DNA from 2 places in the Aliihoeflea sp. PC F10.4 genome. Region 2 is predicted to be linked to the other one. Evidence: predicted binding sites of a transcription regulator. Region 2 holds the regulator's gene; the other holds the start of a gene.
The links. The regulator LexA, encoded in region 2, represses DNA repair genes until DNA is damaged. The targets are predictions, from matches to a motif close to TGTTCNNNNTGTGTTCNG.
Positions count from the first base shown of each region.

Region 1 (9,340 bases), 810 kb from region 2:
AGAAGGACGGCGCGCATGGGACCTCGGTTCGACGTCGCTAAATCCGCGAAACCCCTTCCGCCGCGGGGGTGGTGTGACGGAAGGGGTCCCGGAAGCGAACCGCCCGAAAGCGGAGCTTTGCAAGGCACCATTGCCGTGCAAGCGCAGATTTGCATTTGCAACTTAAAAGTGTATTAAAAATATAATGCAACCAAATCGCTATGCAGCGGTGACAAAACCATCAAGCACGCGCTTTTGACCTGCCTTGTCGAAATCGATGGTGAGCTTGTTGCCTTCGATCGTGCGGATGTTGCCGTTTCCGAATTTCTGGTGGAACACGCGGTCCCCAACCGAGAACGCCGAAGGCGTGTCGGCGACCGACCGGGCGACAAGCTCGCCTTCGATCGTGCGCGCCTTGACCGAGCCGCGACCTGCGCCGAAGCCTGAATCCGGTTCGCCATAGCCGATACGCTCGACTTGATGGCCCGAGCGGGAACCCCAGTTGCGGTCGGTTGCCTCGGTGCGGTTCTTCTGCGCGCGCTGCCAACCGGGTGTCGCATAGGTGTTGGAAAAGGACCCGGCGTCGTCGAAACGCGATGCGCCGTAGGGATTTCGCCTACCGCCGAACCCGCCATTATGGTCGATGCCGTATCCGCCATAGGTATTGCCGGCCTCGGCGATCTCGATATGCGCTTCTGGCAGTTCTTCGAGGAAGCGGGAGGGGATCGTCGTCTGCCACAGGCCGTGGATGCGACGGTTCGACGTGAACCACAAATGCAGGTTCTTCTTGGCGCGCGTCAGCCCGACATAGGCGAGGCGGCGCTCTTCCTCCAACCCCGAACGCCCGCCTTCGTCGAGTGCGCGCTGATGCGGGAAAAGCCCTTCCTCCCAGCCGGGCAGGAAGACCGTGTCGAACTCAAGCCCCTTGGCCGAATGGAGCGTCATGATGGAAACGGCGTCCATCTCTTCCTTCTGCTCGGAATCCATGACAAGCGCGACATGTTCGAGGAACGAGCGCAGCGACTCGTAGTCCTCCATCGAGCGGATCAGTTCTTTCAAATTGTCGAGCCGTCCGGGCGCTTCGGCCGAACGGTCGTTCTTCCACATGTCGGTGTAGCCGCTTTCCTCGAAGATCATTTCCGCGAGTTCGGTATGCGGCATCGTCTCAAGCGCGGCCTGCCAGCGGGCGAAATTCGCCGCGACCTCGCGCAAGCTCGCGCGGGGCTTGGGCTTCAGTTCGTCGCTTTCGGCAAGCTTTGCGGCCGCTTCGAGCATGGGAATACGCAGGGCGCGCGCGGTATCGTGAACGAGGCGAACCGTCGTTTCGCCAAGCCCACGCTTCGGCACGTTGACGATGCGCTCGAAGGCGAGATCGTCGGCCGGCTGCGCGACCACGCGGAAATAGGCCATCGCATCGCGGATTTCCTGGCGCTCGTAAAAGCGCGGCCCGCCGATGACGCGGTAGTTCAGGCCGAGCGTGACGAAACGATCTTCGAATTCGCGCATCTGAAACGAAGCACGCACGAGGATCGCCATGTCATTGAGGTTTGTGCCCTTGCGCTGGGTCGCCTCTATCTCCTCGCCGACCGCGCGGGCCTCCTCTTCCGAATCCCAAGCCGCATGGACCATGACGCGCTTATCGTCCGGGTCCGGCTGGTCGGTGAAAAGCGTCTTGCCGAGCCGGCCCTCATTATGCGCGATCAGATGCGAGGCAGCGCCCAGAATATGCGCGGTCGAGCGATAGTTGCGCTCAAGACGGATGACGGCTGCGCCCGGAAAGTCCTTTTCGAAACGCAGGATGTTGTCGACCTCGGCACCGCGCCAGCCATAGATCGACTGATCGTCGTCGCCTACGCAGCATATGTTTACGCTCGCGGCCGAGCGCTCGCTTCGCTCGCTGGCCTGCGCGGGCGCGTCCGAAAAGTCGGGCGGCAGCCGGTCGGCTGCTCGGCCTTCGGCCGGATGGTCAGCCTTGGTTCCAGGCCGCTGAGCCAAAAGGCGCAGCCACATATATTGCGCGGTGTTGGTGTCCTGATACTCGTCGACGAGGATGTATTTGAAGCGCCGGTGATATTCGGCCAGCACATCCGGGTGGCCCTTGAAGATGCGGATCGGATGGCACAGGAGATCGCCGAAATCGCAGGCGTTCAGCGTCTGGAGCCGGTCCTGATAGGCCGTGTAAAGCTCGCGGCCCTTGCCGTTCGCGAAGGCGCGGGCGTCGCCTTCGGGAATTTCCTTCGGGCCGAGGCCCTTATTCTTCCACCCGTCGATCATCTGCGCGAACTGGCGCGCCGGCCAGCGCTTGTCGTCCAGCCCCTCGGCCTGGATCAACTGCTTGATCAGGCGGATAACGTCGTCGGTGTCGAGGATCGTGAAGCCCGATTTCAGGCCAGCGAGTTCGGCGTGCTTGCGCAGGATCTTCACGCCGATCGAGTGGAACGTGCCAAGCCATGGCATGCCTTCCACGGCCTCGCCGACGAGAACGCCGACACGCGTCTTCATCTCGCGCGCTGCCTTGTTGGTGAAGGTGACGGCGAGAATTTGCGACGGGAATGCAAGCCCGGAAGACAGGATATGCGCGATGCGCGTGGTCAGAACGCGCGTCTTGCCCGTACCCGCGCCGGCCAGCACGAGAACCGGACCCTCGGTTGTCTCCACGGCGCGGCGCTGTTCGGGGTTTAGGCCGCTCAGATAATCGACAGGCGGCGCGGAAGGCCGACGGGCCGCCATCGCGCGTGCGGCGATGCCCCCTTGCCCGTGCTGGGGCGCGGGCGTGGAAGATGGGCGGCGGGGACCGTCGTCCTCGTCGAAGAAGGGAATATCGTCTGGAAATCCGGACATGATGGCAGCAATGTAGTGATTCGGGACCGAAAGACCAGAACGCGAACATTTCAAAGCGTCAGGGCGCGGCGATGTAGAGGCTTGGCAAGGAGCCATAATGTAGCCTATCGGGAACGCCGATTGGCCTATCGCGAGTGGACATGGAAAACAGCGGCACTGCCGAGCGTAACGACGACGATTCGTCCGGCTCGCGAAAATTCGACATCCGCCGATGGAGCTGGCGACGGCGCATCCTCGCGGCAGCGGCAGCGCTGTTCGTTCTTGGCTGCGTGGTCGTCGCAGGCGTGATGGCATGGGCCTTGCGCGACGTTCCATGGGACGAGATCGCAGACGGCACCATTGCGCCGGTCGTCGTTCTTGAAAGTGCGGACGGCACGCCGCTCGTTCAGGAAGGTCCGTATCAGGGCGCGTACACGCCGCTCGATGCGTTTCCGCAGCATCTGATCGATGCGGTTTTGAGCATAGAGGACCGGCGTTTCTACCAGCATTGGGGCATCGACTGGCGCGGCATCGCGCGCGCATTCGTGCGCAATCTCGATGCGGGCGAGGTGGTGCAGGGCGGCTCGACGATCACCCAGCAGCTCATCAAGATTTCGTATCTGGAGCGCGACCGGACCTACAGGCGCAAGATTCAGGAACTCGTCATCGCGCTCTGGCTCGAACGGCGTCTCGGCAAGGACGAAGTCCTGACGCGCTATTTGAACAATATCTATCTTGGCGCAGGTGCGACAGGCGTGCCGGCGGCTGCGCGGATTTACTACGACAAGGAACCGGGCGAACTCGATCTGGCCGAATCCGCGACGATCGCCGGGCTGATCATCGCTCCGTCCGTGCTGAACCCGATCGCAAACGCCGACCGGGCGGAAGAGCGGGCGCGCGTCGTCCTCGACGCGATGGCGGCCAACGGCAAGATCACAGAGGAAGAAGCCCAAGCGGCGAAAGACGCTTACGCGCAGTTGCAGCCGAGCCGGCCGGCCGCACGCTCGGGAAGCTGGTTCGCCGACTGGGCGATGCGCGAGGCGCGCGAGATTGCCGCCGACTATCGCGGCACGATCACCGTCTCGACGACGATCGAACCGCAATTGCAGGCCGTCGCGGACCGAGTCGTGCGCGAGGTGCTGGACGGGGCAGGCGAACGGGCGGAGGGCCTGCAGGCCGCGCTCGTGGCGCTCGGCCCAGATGGAGCCGTTCTGGCGATGGTCGGTGGCCGCGACTATCGCCAGAACAGCTTCAACCGGGCGGTCGATGCGCGCCGTCAACCCGGCTCGACCTTCAAGACCTTCGTTCTCTTCGCGGCGCTTCAGGCGGGCATTGATCCCCGCGCGCTGGTGCCGGACGAGCCGATCACCATCAACGGATGGACGCCGGAGAATTTCGGCGGTCGCTATTACGGTCTGGTGCCGATCTACGAGGCGTTCGTGCGTTCGCTCAACGCGGCAACGGTCGTGCTTGCGCAGGAAGTCGGCCTCACCCACGTCGCCGCAGCGGCGCATGATCTGGGCATCGACGCGGAACTGACCGAAACGCCCGCGCTGGCGCTCGGCGCATCCGAGGTCACGCTTCTGGACCTGACGGGCGCGTATGCTTCGATCCTTGCCGGCGTCGCACCGGTGGAGCCTTGGGGTATCGACGGATTTCGCGCCGCAGAGACGGGCCAGGCATTTCGTATAGGTCAGACGCGGCAGCCGGACATCGACATCTCGCCGTTTCAGGACGAGATGATCCGCCTCTTGAGCATGGTGGTGGAGCAGGGGACCGGGCAGGCCGCGCGGATCGACGGATTTGCCGCCGGCAAGACCGGAACCAGTCAGAACTACCGTGACGCGCTTTTCGTCGGGTTTACTCAAAATCTCGTCGTCGGCGTCTGGGTTGGCAATGACGACGACACGCCGATGCAGGGCGTGACGGGCGGTTCGCTGCCGGCCGAAATCTGGAAGGCCTTTATCGAGGGAACCACGATGGACGCGCTGGCGCGTTCGGACAGCGACACTGAGGCCGGAACCGTCGCGCAGGCATGCAACGTGCAGGCTTGCGCGCAAGCCTATCGCTCATTTCGCGCGTCCGATTGTAGCTATCAACCCTATGGCGGCGCCCGGCAATTGTGCGAGCGTTGATCGTCAGCCTTTGCGCTTGATGCCGATCGAGCGGCCGGCGCGCTCCGGCTTCGGCAGGGCGGCGTGGGCGGAGCGCATGCCTTTGAGATTCGTCAGAATATCGTCCGGAAAAAGCGCGACCTTGGGGCCGGTCATGTCGACATGAAGCGTCAGTGATTCCGATGTCGCGGCCAGCCAGCCGTCGACATGATGCAGTTCCTGAAAATAGTGGAACCGTTTTTCGTCGAAATCGAGAAGGTGGAACGTGGCGTTCACCTGATGACTTAGATGCAGTTCGCGCACGTAACAGACGTGGACTTCGGCCGTATAGGTCGTCAGCTTGCGCTCTTCAGCATAGCGCGGACCCATGCCCAGCATCTCGAACGCCTCGTCGGCCGCCCGGTCGAACAGGACGTTGTAGTAGGCCATGTTGAGATGGCCGTTATAGTCGATCCAATCCTTTTCGATTTCCATGGTTCGGGACACGAGCGGGGCCGGTATCGACATTCTGCTTCTCTCCTTTGATACGCATGCTTCCCATCGAAAGCGTTTTGCAGGTTGGCTGGATAGCGTTACAGAATCGGGAAGCAGTGGTCCACATTGACCGGAGGAACGAGATGGCGCTGGCGGAACTGATCGATATCGAACGCAACGAAACCGGGATCGAAGTCACCGTCGCAAAGCTTGCCGCGCGCTTCGGGGATCGTTTCCAGACCGGCGAGGCCATTCGCCGGCAGCACTCGCACACGACGAGCTACATTCCCTCCCAGCTTCCCGACGGCGTCTTTTTCGCCGAGAATGAAGCGGAGGTGCAGGAGGCCGTGCGACTTTGCGCGGCCAATCGCGTGCCGATCATCGCGTTCGGCACGGGCACGTCGCTCGAAGGGCATGTCAACGCGCCGGGCGGCGGCATCTCGCTCGACCTGTCGCGCATGAATCGCATTGTCGCGGTCCACGCCGAAGATCTGGACTGCGTGATCGAACCGGGCGTAACGCGTGAAGACCTCAACGCCTATCTGCGCGACACAGGCCTTTTCTTTCCGATCGATCCGGGCGCGAATGCGAGCCTTGGCGGCATGGCGTCGACGCGCGCGTCGGGAACCAACGCCGTGCGCTATGGTACGATGCGCGACAATGTGATTTCGCTGCGTGCGGTGATGGCGGATGGGCGCGTGATGCAGACTGCGCGGCGCGCGCGGAAATCGTCTGCCGGATATGACCTGACGCGGCTTTTGATCGGCGCGGAAGGCACGCTCGGCATCATCACCGAACTCAATTTGAAGCTTTACGGCATCCCGCAGGCGGTCTCCGGCGGGGTCTGCCAGTTTCCGAGCATCGAGGCGGCGTGCCAGGCGGTCATCGCGACGATCCAGATGGGCATTCCGGTCGCGCGCATCGAACTGGTCAATGCGCTCGGCATGCGCTCTCTCAACGCCTATTCGCAACTGGACTACGCGGAAAGCCCGTGCCTTTTCCTCGAATTTCACGGCTCGGAGAACGGCGTGGCCGAACAGGCGCAAAGCTTCGGCGAAATCGCCGACGAGTTCGGCGGTGGGCCGTTTTTATGGACCAACGTCGCCGAGGAACGAGCAAAACTGTGGAAGGCGCGGCACAACGCCTATTGGGCCGGGATGGCGCTTCGTCCGGGCGCTAACGCGCTCATCACCGATGTCTGCGTTCCGATCTCGCGCCTTGCCGACTGCATCACCGAGACGGAGGCGGACATCGCGGCGAACGGCTTCGTCGCGCCGATAGTCGGCCATGTCGGCGACGGCAATTTTCACGTTCAGATCATGATCGATACGGACGACCGCGACGAGGTCGAACGTGCCGAATCCTTCGTCGGCCGGCTCAACATGCGCGCGATCGGCATGGACGGCACATGCACCGGCGAGCATGGCGTCGGGCAGGGCAAGATTGGCTATCTTGAGAAGGAACACGGGGCAGGGCTCGACTATATGCGCGCGATCAAGGCGGCGCTCGACCCGAACAACATCATGAATCCGGGGAAAATCCTCCCTCCCGCGCATTCGTGAAGCAGCGTTTCGATTTGCCCCTGTATCGATCTGCGCCGACAGGGTAATCCTACCCGTCAAATGCACGATTCATGATCTGGAGCTGATCGCTGGCACGTCTGTTCGTCTTCATCGGCGGCTTGTTGGTCCTGGCGCTATCGGTGGCGCTGGTGGCCCCGTATTTCATCGACTGGACCTCCTATCGTGCCGATTTCGAGCGCGAGGCCAGCCGGATATTGGGGCGCGAGGTCACGGTGGAGGGGGCGGCCAGCGCCCGGCTTTTGCCGTTTCCATCGGTCACGTTCGCTGATGTGACCGTCGCCGGAGGTCCCGATGGCGCGCCTGCCGTCCATGTCGACACGTTCGGGATGGACGCCGAATTGGCACCCTTCCTGCGCGGCGAAATCCTGATCTTCGACATGCGGCTCGAACGGCCGGTGATGACAATCGCGCTCGACGCCAACGGGCATATTGACTGGCCCGCAAGGGACGATAGCGGGTTTCCTGGCGGACAGGTTACGCTGGAAAACATCTCGGTCGCCGATGGCGAAGTTCGGCTTTTGCACGGGCTGAGCGGGCGCGAGCACCGCATTTCCGATATAGACGCGCGTGTTTCGGCGCAGACGCTGGCCGGGCCTTGGCGGCTCGACGGAACCGGATCGATCGACGGTGTCGCGACGTCGCTGGCGATTTCGACCGGGACTTACACGGATGGCTCGATGCGCGTTCGCGTGCGTGCTTCACCTTCCGGCTCGCTGTTTCAGGTGGAAACGGATGGAGCGGTGACCGTTTCGGGTGAAAAAGCCGTTTATTCGGGCCAGTTCCGCTCGGAACTCGCGGCAGCCGAAAGCGGGAACGGGCAGGGCCAGCAATCACCCGGTCACCGGGTCTCCGGGCAATTCGAGATGGACGCCGACAGGCTCGAAATTTCCGAGTTCACCTACCAGACCGGGCCGGCTGAAGACCCGTATGTCGCAAGTGGGCACGGTTCGCTCGATTTCGGTGCCGAGCCGCGCTTTCTCGTCGTAGCGGACGGTGCGCAGATTCGCCTCGATGAGGCGGACGAGGCGGGAACCGCAAGTTTTGAAACGCGGCTGGCGACGGTCGAGCGCGTTCTGGGCGCCTTGCCGAGGCCGACGATACCGGGAACCGTGGAGGTGAACCTTCCAGCGCTCGTCGCTGGCGACACGATGATCCGCGATTTACGGCTGAACGCCGAGCCTGCCGATACGGGATGGCAGGTCAACGATCTGCGCGCGACATTGCCGGGCCGTTCGACCATCGAGGCGAGGGGCAGTCTCGTCACGCAGGGCGAACTGGGCTTCAGCGGCGAATTGCTTCTCGCGGTCAACCAGCCTTCGGGCTTCGCTGCGTGGCTGGCCCGCGACGTGGACGACACCGTGCGCCGCCTGCCGCCCGGCGGGTTCAGCGCCAACGTCGCTTTATCGCGCGAGCGCCAGTCCTTCCGCGAACTTGAACTGGCGCTTGGCGGGGCCGTTTTCCGGGGCGAGATCGACAGCGCCACGCCGGCCGACATGCGTCCGTCGCTGCGCGTTGCGCTCGATGGAGATCGGCTCGATCTTCCGGCCATGCAGGCCTTCGCATCTTTGTTCGTCGACCGTGAGGGCGCAGCGCGGCTGGAAGAGCGAGACGTCGACATCGATCTCAAGGCCGGACCGGTGGAGTTCGACGGGCTTGTCGCCGGCACGCTCGACACGGCTGTGCGTCTTCGCGACGGCCAGGTCGAGGTGGACAGGCTCGCGATCACCGACCTTGCGGGCGCGAATGTCAGCGCCACGGCTTCGCTTCGCGGCCTTGGAAGCGAGCCGTCCGGCCATATCGATGCGTCGGTGATCGCGGTAGATCTTGCACCGCTCGTTGCCGACCTGTCGCGCCGACTACCGCAAAGCGTAATCCTTGCTGGACTTGCCGAGCGCGCCGATCTTTATCCGGGCCTCCTCGAAGATACCCGGATCGATGTCGTTGCAAGTGCGCTGCCGGGCGAGGGCGGCACCTTTACCGCCGAAGGCGAATTCGGCGGATCGACGTTTCAGGCAAATCTCACCACGCCGCGCACGAACCGCCTTTTGACCGAACTGCCTATCGAGGCGAATGTTTCGCTGCGCAACGACGAGCCGGCGGCGCTCTATGCCCTTGCCGGCCTGCCGGGGCTGCCGCTCGGCTTTGTCGGTCCGGCCGAAGTGACTGCCCGCGTTTCCGGTGAATTGTACCGCGAGGCGGCAACCAGCCTTCGCCTGCGCGGGGACGGTCTGGACGCGCTTTTCGACGGGACCGTGCGGCTTGGTCCAAAGGGACCGGAGCTTGTCGGTTCGACGGCGCTTGTCGCGGACGATCTCTCCGGGTGGCTGGCAACGGCCGGAGTGTCCCTGCCGGCAATGACGGCGGGGCTGC
Region 1 covers NZ_JBTSWH010000001.1:756,041-765,380, forward strand. Annotated here, with positions in the region: gene ACX82Z_RS03695 (hypothetical protein) at 1-17, opposite strand, end outside; gene ACX82Z_RS03700 (ATP-dependent helicase) at 199-2,820, opposite strand; gene ACX82Z_RS03705 (PBP1A family penicillin-binding protein) at 2,961-4,934, shown strand; gene ACX82Z_RS03710 (thioesterase family protein) at 4,938-5,420, opposite strand; gene ACX82Z_RS03715 (FAD-binding oxidoreductase) at 5,531-6,949, shown strand; gene ACX82Z_RS03720 (AsmA family protein) at 7,060-9,340, shown strand, end outside.
Region 1: a site for LexA is predicted at 2,851-2,868, ahead of ACX82Z_RS03700 (ATP-dependent helicase). Genes of this name have one in related genera too.

Region 2 (9,340 bases):
TCGGCGCGCTCGTCTTCGGCCGTCTGGGCGATATCGTAGGCCGCAAATATACTTTCCTCGTGACCATCGTGATCATGGGCGCGTCGACCTTCCTGGTCGGTCTTTTGCCGGGTTCCTCTACGATCGGCATCGCGGCCCCGATCATCCTCATCGTCCTGCGCATGCTTCAGGGTCTGGCGCTCGGCGGCGAATATGGCGGTGCGGCGACCTATGTCGCCGAACACGCACCGGATGGGCGGCGCGGCTTCTATACGTCGTGGATTCAGACGACGGCGACGCTCGGTCTCTTCATGTCGCTATTAGTCATTCTGGCCGTGCAAACACTGATGGGGCCGGACGCCTTCCGCGCATGGGGCTGGCGCATTCCGTTCCTGTTGTCGATCTTCCTGCTCGGCATTTCGGTCTGGATTCGTCTGACGCTCAACGAATCGCCGACGTTCCAGCGCATGAAGGCGGAAGGGAAGACGTCGAAGGCACCGCTCTCCGAAGCATTCGGCCAGTGGAAAAACGCCAAACTCGCTCTTCTGGCCTTGTTCGGCCTCACCGCCGGTCAGGCCGTCGTGTGGTATACAGGCCAGTTCTACGCACTGTTCTTCCTGCAGAACGTACTCAAGGTCGACGGCGTCTCGGTCAACATCATGATCGCGATCGCTCTGGCCATGGGCACACCGTTTTTCGTGTTCTTCGGCTGGCTGTCGGACAAGATCGGCCGCAAACAGGTTATCATGGCCGGTCTGGCGCTCGCCATCCTGACCTACTTCCCGCTGTTCTCGGCTTTGACCCACGCCGCCAATCCGGCGCTGGCTGCGGCCCATGACAACGTGCAGGTAACGGTCACGGCCGCGCCGGGCGACTGTAACTTCCAGTTCAACCCGACCGGAACCGCCCGTTTCACGACGTCGTGCGACATTGCGACCGCGTTCCTGACGCGCAACTCGGTGCCGTATGACGTCAGCCAGACGGCCGCGGCAGGCACGCCAGCGGTTATCACGATCGGCGACGAGACGATCGAATCGTACGACGCCAATCAGGTCGGCGATCAGGCGGCAACCCGCAACACCGAACTGTCGAACGCGACGTTCGCGGCCCTGCAGGACGCAGGCTACCCGCTCGTCCAGAACGACGCCGGTGCCTACACCATGGTCGCCAATCCGGACGAGGTACAGTGGGGCCGCATCATCGCGATCCTGTTCGTCCTCGTTCTCTACGTGACGATGGTCTACGGCCCGATTGCGGCCATCTTGGTCGAGATGTTCCCGACCCGCATCAGATACACCGGCATGTCGTTGCCCTATCATATCGGTAACGGCTGGTTCGGCGGTCTGCTCCCGGCGACGGTGTTCGCCATGAGCGCGGCACGCGGCGACATCTACTTCGGCCTTTGGTATCCGATCGCAATCGCCGCGATGACCCTCGTCATCGGCGTGCTCTTCGTCCGCGATACGAAAGACACGAACCTCGACGCCGTCGAATAGGACAACGTGTTCATACGAAGCGAAAAGGCCCGGGAAATCCCGGGCCTTTTCTTTTGAGGCCGTTGCCCTTCGAACTATCGTCGGCATTGCCGCGGCATAAAAAAACCCCGGCAAATGCCGGGGCTTCGATCTTTGTGGTGAGCCGATCAGCGCTTGGCGATCGGCACGTAATCGCGTTCCGTCTGGCCGGTATAAAGCTGACGCGGGCGCCCGATGCGCTGGCCCGGGTCCTCGATCATTTCCTTCCACTGGGCCACCCAGCCGACGGTGCGCGCGAGCGCGAACAGGACGGTGAACATGGTCGTGGGGAAGCCGAGCGCCTTCAGCGTGATACCCGAATAGAAGTCGATGTTCGGGTAGAGCTTCTTTTCGATGAAATACTCGTCCGTCAGCGCGATCTTCTCAAGTTCCATCGCGACGTCGAGAAGCGGATCGTCCTTGATACCGAGTTCGGCCAGAACTTCATGCGTGGTCTTTTGCATGATCTTGGCGCGGGGATCGTAATTCTTGTAGACGCGGTGTCCGAAGCCCATCAGGCGGAACGGATCGTCCTTGTCCTTGGCGCGGCCGATGAACTCGGGAATACGGTCCACCGAGCCGATTTCGGCCAGCATGTTGAGAGCGGCTTCGTTCGCACCGCCGTGAGCAGGGCCCCACAGGCATGCGATGCCAGCGGCGATGCAGGCGAACGGGTTCGCGCCCGACGAACCGGCGAGGCGAACCGTCGAGGTCGACGCATTCTGCTCGTGGTCGGCGTGAAGGATGAAGATGCGCTCCATGGCGCGCGCCAGCACCGGATTGACCTTATAGTCCTCGCACGGCACGGCAAAGCACATATGCAGGAAGTTGGCGGCGAAGGAGAGTTCGTTCTTCGGATAAACGAAGGGCTGGCCGATATGGTATTTGTAGGCCATCGCCGCGATCGTCGGCATCTTCGCGATCAGACGGATCGAGGCGACCATGCGCTGATGCGGATCGGAGATGTCCGTCGAGTCGTGGTAGAACGCCGAAAGTGCGCCGACGACACCGCACATGACGGCCATCGGGTGCGCGTCACGGCGAAATCCGGTGAAGAAGCGCGACATCTGTTCATGCACCATCGTGTGATGCGTGACGCGATAGTCGAAATCTTCCTTTTGCGCCTTGGTCGGCAGTTCGCCGTAAAGCAGCAGATAGCAGGTTTCGAGGAAATCGCCGTGCTCGGCGAGCTGGTCGATCGGGTAGCCGCGATGAAGCAGGATGCCTTCGTCGCCATCGATATAGGTGATCTCGGATTCGCAGCTCGCGGTCGAGGTGAAACCCGGATCGTAGGTGAAAGCGCCGGTATTCTTATAAAGCGCCGAAATGTCGATGACGTCCGGGCCGACCGAACCTTTCCGTACCTTGAATTCGTGGCTGTCGCCGCCGAAATCCAGTTTCGCCGTCCCTTCAGTCATATCAACACCTCATTCATGCGGAACACTCTTATTGCGGGCGTAATTTAGTGAAATTTCACGCGAACCCGTATGGTGCGCGCTTTAGCTATCGCATTTGGTTCAGCGTGCCAAGTTCGTCGTCAGTCGTATGCTGCAATGCGGCAAGTCATGCAAATCACAACTGATCCTTCAGCCGCGCGAGGCTCTCTTCACGCCCAAGAACGGCAAGAACGTCGAACACACCTGGCGACACCGAACGGCCGGTCAAGGCGGCTCGCAGGGGCTGCGCAGCCTTGCCGAGTTTCAGCCCGGTTTCCTCGGCATAGGACCGCACGGCCGCTTCCGTGGTCTGTGAGCCCCAATCGTCGACGGTTTCGAGCTTCGGCATGAGGCCGGCGAGCGCATCGCGCCCACCATCGGAAAGAATCTGAGCGGCTTTTTCATCCAGTTCAAGCGGACGTTTGGCAAAAAGGAAGCTGGCGCCGTCCTTGAGTTCGACGAGCGTTTTGGCGCGGTCTTTCAAGCCCGCCATCGCGGCGCGTAACTGGTCTCGCTTCGGCAAATCAAGCTTCGCCAGCATCTCGTCGCCATCGGGCAGATAGGGCAGAGTGGCTTCAAGCTGATCCAGAAGCTCGCCATCGTCGCTCTGGCGCATATAGACGCCGTTCAGCGCCTCAAGCTTTGCGAAATCGAAACGCGCCGCGCCTTTGTTCACGTCCTCGATCTCGAACCATTCGATCATCTGGTCGAGCGTCATGATCTCGTCGTCGCCATGGCTCCAGCCAAGCCGTACTAGGTAGTTACGCAGTGCGGCCGGCAGATAGCCCATCTCGCGATAAGCCTCTACGCCGAGCGCACCGTGGCGTTTGGAAAGCTTTGCGCCGTCCGAGCCATGGATCAGCGGGATATGCGCCATTACCGGCACATCCCATTCCATCGCCTCGTAGATGATGCTCTGGCGCGCGGCGTTGGTCAGATGATCGTCGCCGCGAATGATGTGCGTGACGCCCATGTCGTGATCGTCGACAACGACGGCGTGCATATAGGTCGGGTTGCCGTCCGAGCGCAGGATGATGAAATCGTCGAGGTCCTTGTTGGGGAAGCGCACCTCCCCCTGCACCTTGTCTTGAACGATAGTATAGCCATCCTGCGGCGCCTTGATCCGCACGACCGGCTTGACGCCCGCAGGCGCTTCGGATGGATCGCGATCGCGCCAGCGACCATCATAGCGCGGCGGCTTGCCTTCGGCGCGGGCCTTTTCTCGCATTTCGGTCAATTCGTCTTGCGAGGCGTAGCAGTGATAAGCCTTGCCGCGTTTCACGAGCTCCTGGGCGATTTCCCGATGTCGCTCGGCGCGCTCGAATTGCGATACCGGCTCTCCGTCCCAGTCGAGGCCGAGCCATTTAAGCCCGTCGAGAATGGCGGCCGTCGCCGCATCGGTCGAGCGCTCGCGGTCCGTATCCTCGATGCGCAAGAGCATCTTCCCGCCCGTGTGTCTGGCATAGAGCCAGTTAAACAGCGCCGTGCGTGCGCCGCCAATATGCAGATAGCCAGTGGGCGAGGGAGCAAAGCGTGTGACGACGGGACGGGTCATGGATGTTCCTGATTTTCGCAGCCGTATCGCCGAAGCGATATGTGGCGTTCTCGTGGCGCTCATGTAGCATAGGCAAGTCGCGGTGCAAGCACCGGGAACGGCCGTGGGGGCACGATGGGGGACAGACGGGAGACGATCGTCATCGACGAGCGGCGCTTATTAGGCGGTGTTCAGGATCCGTTTGTTTCGGCACAGTCGATCACTGCCGCCGGAAAATCTTCATATGCGGTGCCGGCCCGGTTGCGGCACCGGATCGGTCGGTTCGGGTTCAGTCTCGCTTCACTGCAACGATCGGTGGAATATGAACTTGACCATGGAATGGCGTTCCTGTTCGTGCCGGTGTTGCTCGCATTGGGAACGCTCATCTATTTCAACCTGCCTTGGGAGCCCGGTTTCGTCAGTCTCTTGGTACCGGTTCTGATCAGCCTCGCCCTCCTGCCGGCAACCGTTGCCGGAGGGGTGACGCGCGCCGCCATCGCCGCGATTCTCCTGACGTTTGCGGGAATGATGGCGGCGAAGGTCGAGACGAGGCTAGCCGATACAAAAGTTCTAGGATCGGAGATCACGATCCAGCTCACTGGACGCGTCGTGCGCATAGAGCATCAGGAAAGCGGCCGCGTGCGGCTTACACTCGATGTCGTCTCGACCGGCCGTCCAGAACTGCGCTATGCGCCCGACCGGGTCCGCGTCACGGCGCGTTCGATTCCCGATGGCCTCGTGCCCGGCGCAGGCGTTGTCGGCATCGCCCGCCTGATGCCGCCGTCGGGGCCGGTGCGCCCGCAAAGCTACGATTTCGCCTTCAAGCGCTATTTCGACGGCATTGGCGGTAGCGGCTTTTTCATGAGAGGACCGGACGCAACGGAACTCGCGACGGCATCGACGCGCAAGGAGCGCCTTGGCACATGGATCGAAAGTCGGCGCGGCGATGTGGCCGAGCGGATCGTCGCGCGTATCGGCGGCATGGAAGGCGGCATTGCAGCCGCGTTGATCACAGGGATACGAACAGGCATTCCCGAAGCTGCCAATGAAGCGATGCGGATTACCGGACTCTACCATGTCATATCGATCTCGGGGCTGCACATGGCGCTCGTCGGCGGCACGATCATGGTCTCCATCCGCACGGCGGCTGCGTTTTTTCCCGGTCTTGCCACGCGGCATCCGGTGAAAAAATACGCCGCCGGCACCGCCCTGTTCGGCACAGGATTTTACCTCATCGTGTCGGGCGGGGACATCGCCGCACAGCGCGCGTTCCTGATGCTTGCCGTCATGCTGATCGCGGTTTTGTTCGATCGCGCGGCGCTGACGATGCGCAATCTGGCGATATCGGCACTGATCATCATCCTCGTCTCACCGCATGAGGTGATCGGCCCGAGCTTCCAGATGTCGTTTGCCGCGACCGCCGCGCTGATTGCCGCATATGGCGCTTGGAGCGCACGCAAGCGCGATCGTCTTGAAGATCGCGGCCCACCGCCGAAGGCGGGTCTGCTCCGCTCCGGTTTGTCCAACGCAACGGCACTTGCGATGACATCGATCATAGCAGGGGTGGCAACGGCGTTGTTCACCGCCTGGCACTTCCAGCAGATCTCTCCATTGGGCGTCATCGCAAATCTCACAGCGATGCCGCTCGTTTCCATCATCATCATGCCCATGGCGGTGCTCGCGACAGTCTTGATGCCGGTTGGTCTCGATGGCCTGCCGCTCGACCTGATGGGGATGGGCATATGGGGAATGACGACGATCGCGTTCTGGTTGGCCGAGAGATCGGCGTTCGATGCGACCGGTGCCATACCGCTTTCCGCGGTGCTGGTTCTGACTTGCGCACTCGTCATTTTGACCATGACGGGAGGTGTCCTGCGCTGGGCGGCGGTACCGCTGATCGCTGCTGGCATTGCGCTGCTCGCAACACGCCAATTGCCGGACGTGTTGATTTCAGAAGACGCGCGGCTGGTTGCAGTTAGCACGACAAGCGGCGGCATCGCGGTCAATCGCCAGCGTCCGAACCGCTTCACGATCCAGAACTGGCTACGAGCCTTCGACGTGCAGAATTTCGAACGGCCATTAGGGCCGGAACAGGTCGTGCCTGGGCAGACTGACGGCGTCTTCGTCTGCCATGAAGGGCTTTGCACCGCGACGAGTGCGAAAGGAAACGTCATTGCTTATGCCGAAACAGCAGAAATCGCTGAACAGGTTTGCGGCGAGGCAGGGCTGATCGTCATTGCGGACGCGACCGCCGAAAACCCATGTCGCGCCCCTTCGGTGAAGGTAATAACCGCGCGCGATCTGGCAAGAGGCGGCAGTGCGCAGATCACATGGCGGAGCGAGGGAGCGGCACAACCTCACATACGATATGCGATCACCGAGCCATATCGACCCTGGCACGATCATCGCCGCTTCTCACGCGCCGCGCGCGGAATGGGACCTTACGTCCGTCCCGAACGACCGGCACCAGCCGAGCCATCGCAAGCCGAAAACGACTGATCATTGATGCGTTGGCATATAACCACCCATCGAACCGAACACCGGCTTCCTTCTCGATAACCTCGCTCGCCCTGTGTCAACCCAGGTCGTATCAGCTTCCAGTTCAGTATTTCCGGATCAGCCCGACCAGCTTGCCCTGCACCTTCACACGGTCCGAGCCGTAGATCTTGGTCTCATAGGCCGGATTGGCGGCCTCGAGTGCAATCGACGCGCCTTTGCGGCGAAAGCGTTTGAGCGTCGCTTCCTGATCGTCGACGAGTGCGACCACGATTTCGCCTGGCGTCGCGGATTGGCCCGAGCGGATGATAACTGTGTCACCATCAAGGATACCGGCCTCGACCATTGAATCGCCGTGAACTTCCAGCGCGTAATGCTCGCCACCCGTCAGCATGTCTGGCGGGACGGTAACGGCGCGTGTTGCGTGCTGGATGGCGTCGATCGGCACACCTGCCGCGATCCGCCCCATGACTGGAACCTCGATGGGACCGCGGGTCGCGGGCTGTAGCGGCTGTCGTTCCGGCTTCGCCGCAGGCTTATCCGAGAGGCTGCCCTGAATGACGCTCGGTTGAAAGCGTTTCGGAGGCTGAGAAATCGACTCCGGCAGCTTGATAACTTCCAGGGCGCGCGCCCGGTTTGGCATGCGGCGCAAGAAGCCTCGCTCCTCAAGAGCGGTGATCAGCCGGTGAATGCCGGATTTTGAAGCCAACCCCAGCGCTTCCTTCATTTCGTCGAAGGAGGGCGGCACACCGCTCTCCTTGAGGCGCTGATGGATGAAGAGAAGGAGTTCGTGTTGCTTGCGCGTCAGCATGGCTGGCCTTAAAAGGAATCGTTAAAACAAAACCAGAACAAACCTACCTGTTCCAGTTGTGTTCTGCAAGAGTCACGACGAAATTGCATGAATCAGGGGCTGAAATGATTGAACCGGGGCGGATTCTCTTCGCAATAGGGGCGCTGTTCGGTGCAAGCGGCGTGGCCTTATCGGCGGTTGCAGCGCATCGCACAGGTGGCGATCTCGGCACGGCCGCGTCGTTCCTGCTTATCCATGCACCGGCCCTGCTGGTGGTATCGGCGGGGTGGTTCGGTCGATGGCAGATCGCGGGCGGCTGGACGATCGTTGCCGGCATTCTCTTATTTTGCGGCGATCTTGTCGCGCGCTCGTTCCTCGAAACGCGGCTTTTCCCGATGGCCGCTCCGGCAGGTGGCCTACTCCTGATCGCGGGCTGGCTGCTCGTGGCGCTTTCGGCATTCCTCAACCGGCGCGAATCAACCTGATCGCGTCGTCGCGGCCAAACAGATAGAGAAGCGTGCGGATTGCCTTGCCACGCGGACCGGTAAGGTCAGGGTCGCGGTCGAGCAAAAGGCGTGCGTCGTCGCGTGCGATGGCGAGAAGATCGGCGTGGTGTTCGAGCCGTGCAAGCTGGAAACCCGGCGTGCCGGACTGGCGCGTGCCGAGCAATTCGCCTTCGCCGCGCAGTTTCAAATCCTCTTCGGCGATGCGGAACCCGTCTTCGGTGTCGCGCATGACCGAAAGGCGCTGCTTCGCGATCTCGCCGAGCGGAGATTGATAGAGAAGCACGCAACTCGAAGCCGCATCGCCGCGCCCGACCCGTCCGCGCAACTGGTGCAGTTGCGCAAGGCCGAACCTTTCGGCGTGTTCGATGACGATAATGGTGGCGTCCGGCACGTCGACGCCGACCTCGATGACAGTCGTTCCAACGAGAATACGGGTGCGTCCGGCTTTAAAATCGGCCATCGCCTCGTCTTTCGCCGCGCCCGACATGCGGCCGTGAACCAGCCCGACATCGGAGCCGAAAATCTCGGCCAGCGCTTTATGCCGGTCGGCGGCGGACATCACGTCCATGCCTTCGGCTTCCTCCACGAGTGGGCAGATCCAGTAGATTTTCTGGCCTTCGCTCACTGCACGTCGAATGCGTTCGATCAGGTCCGACAGGCGTTCGAGAGGTAGCGTGACGGTCTGGATCGGCTGACGCCCGGCAGGCTTTTCGTCGAGGCGCGAGACATCCATGTCTCCGAACGCAGTCAGCACCAGCGTGCGCGGGATCGGAGTCGCTGTCATGACGAGAATGTCGACTGCCGCGCCTTTCGCGCCGATGGCAAGCCGCTGATGAACGCCGAAGCGGTGCTGCTCGTCGATCACCGCGAGCGCGAGGTCGCGGAAGGCCACCGCGTCCTGGAAGATCGCGTGCGTGCCGATGACGATATCGATGGACCCGTCGGCGATGGCGGCCAGCGTCTGCGCCCGTTCACGACCCTTTTCCCGGCCAGTCAGGATGGCGGCAGTGAGGCCGGCTTTCTCGGCCAAAGGAGCAATTGTCGAAAAATGCTGACGCGCGAGAATTTCGGTCGGAGCCATCAGC
Region 2 covers NZ_JBTSWH010000001.1:1,567,411-1,576,750, reverse strand. Annotated here, with positions in the region: gene ACX82Z_RS07855 (MFS transporter) at 1-1,475, shown strand, start outside; gene gltA (citrate synthase) at 1,622-2,911, opposite strand; gene gltX (glutamate--tRNA ligase) at 3,066-4,484, opposite strand; gene ACX82Z_RS07840 (ComEC/Rec2 family competence protein) at 4,599-6,962, shown strand; gene lexA (transcriptional repressor LexA) at 7,066-7,770, opposite strand; gene ACX82Z_RS07830 (DUF423 domain-containing protein) at 7,875-8,234, shown strand; gene recG (ATP-dependent DNA helicase RecG) at 8,212-9,340, opposite strand, start outside.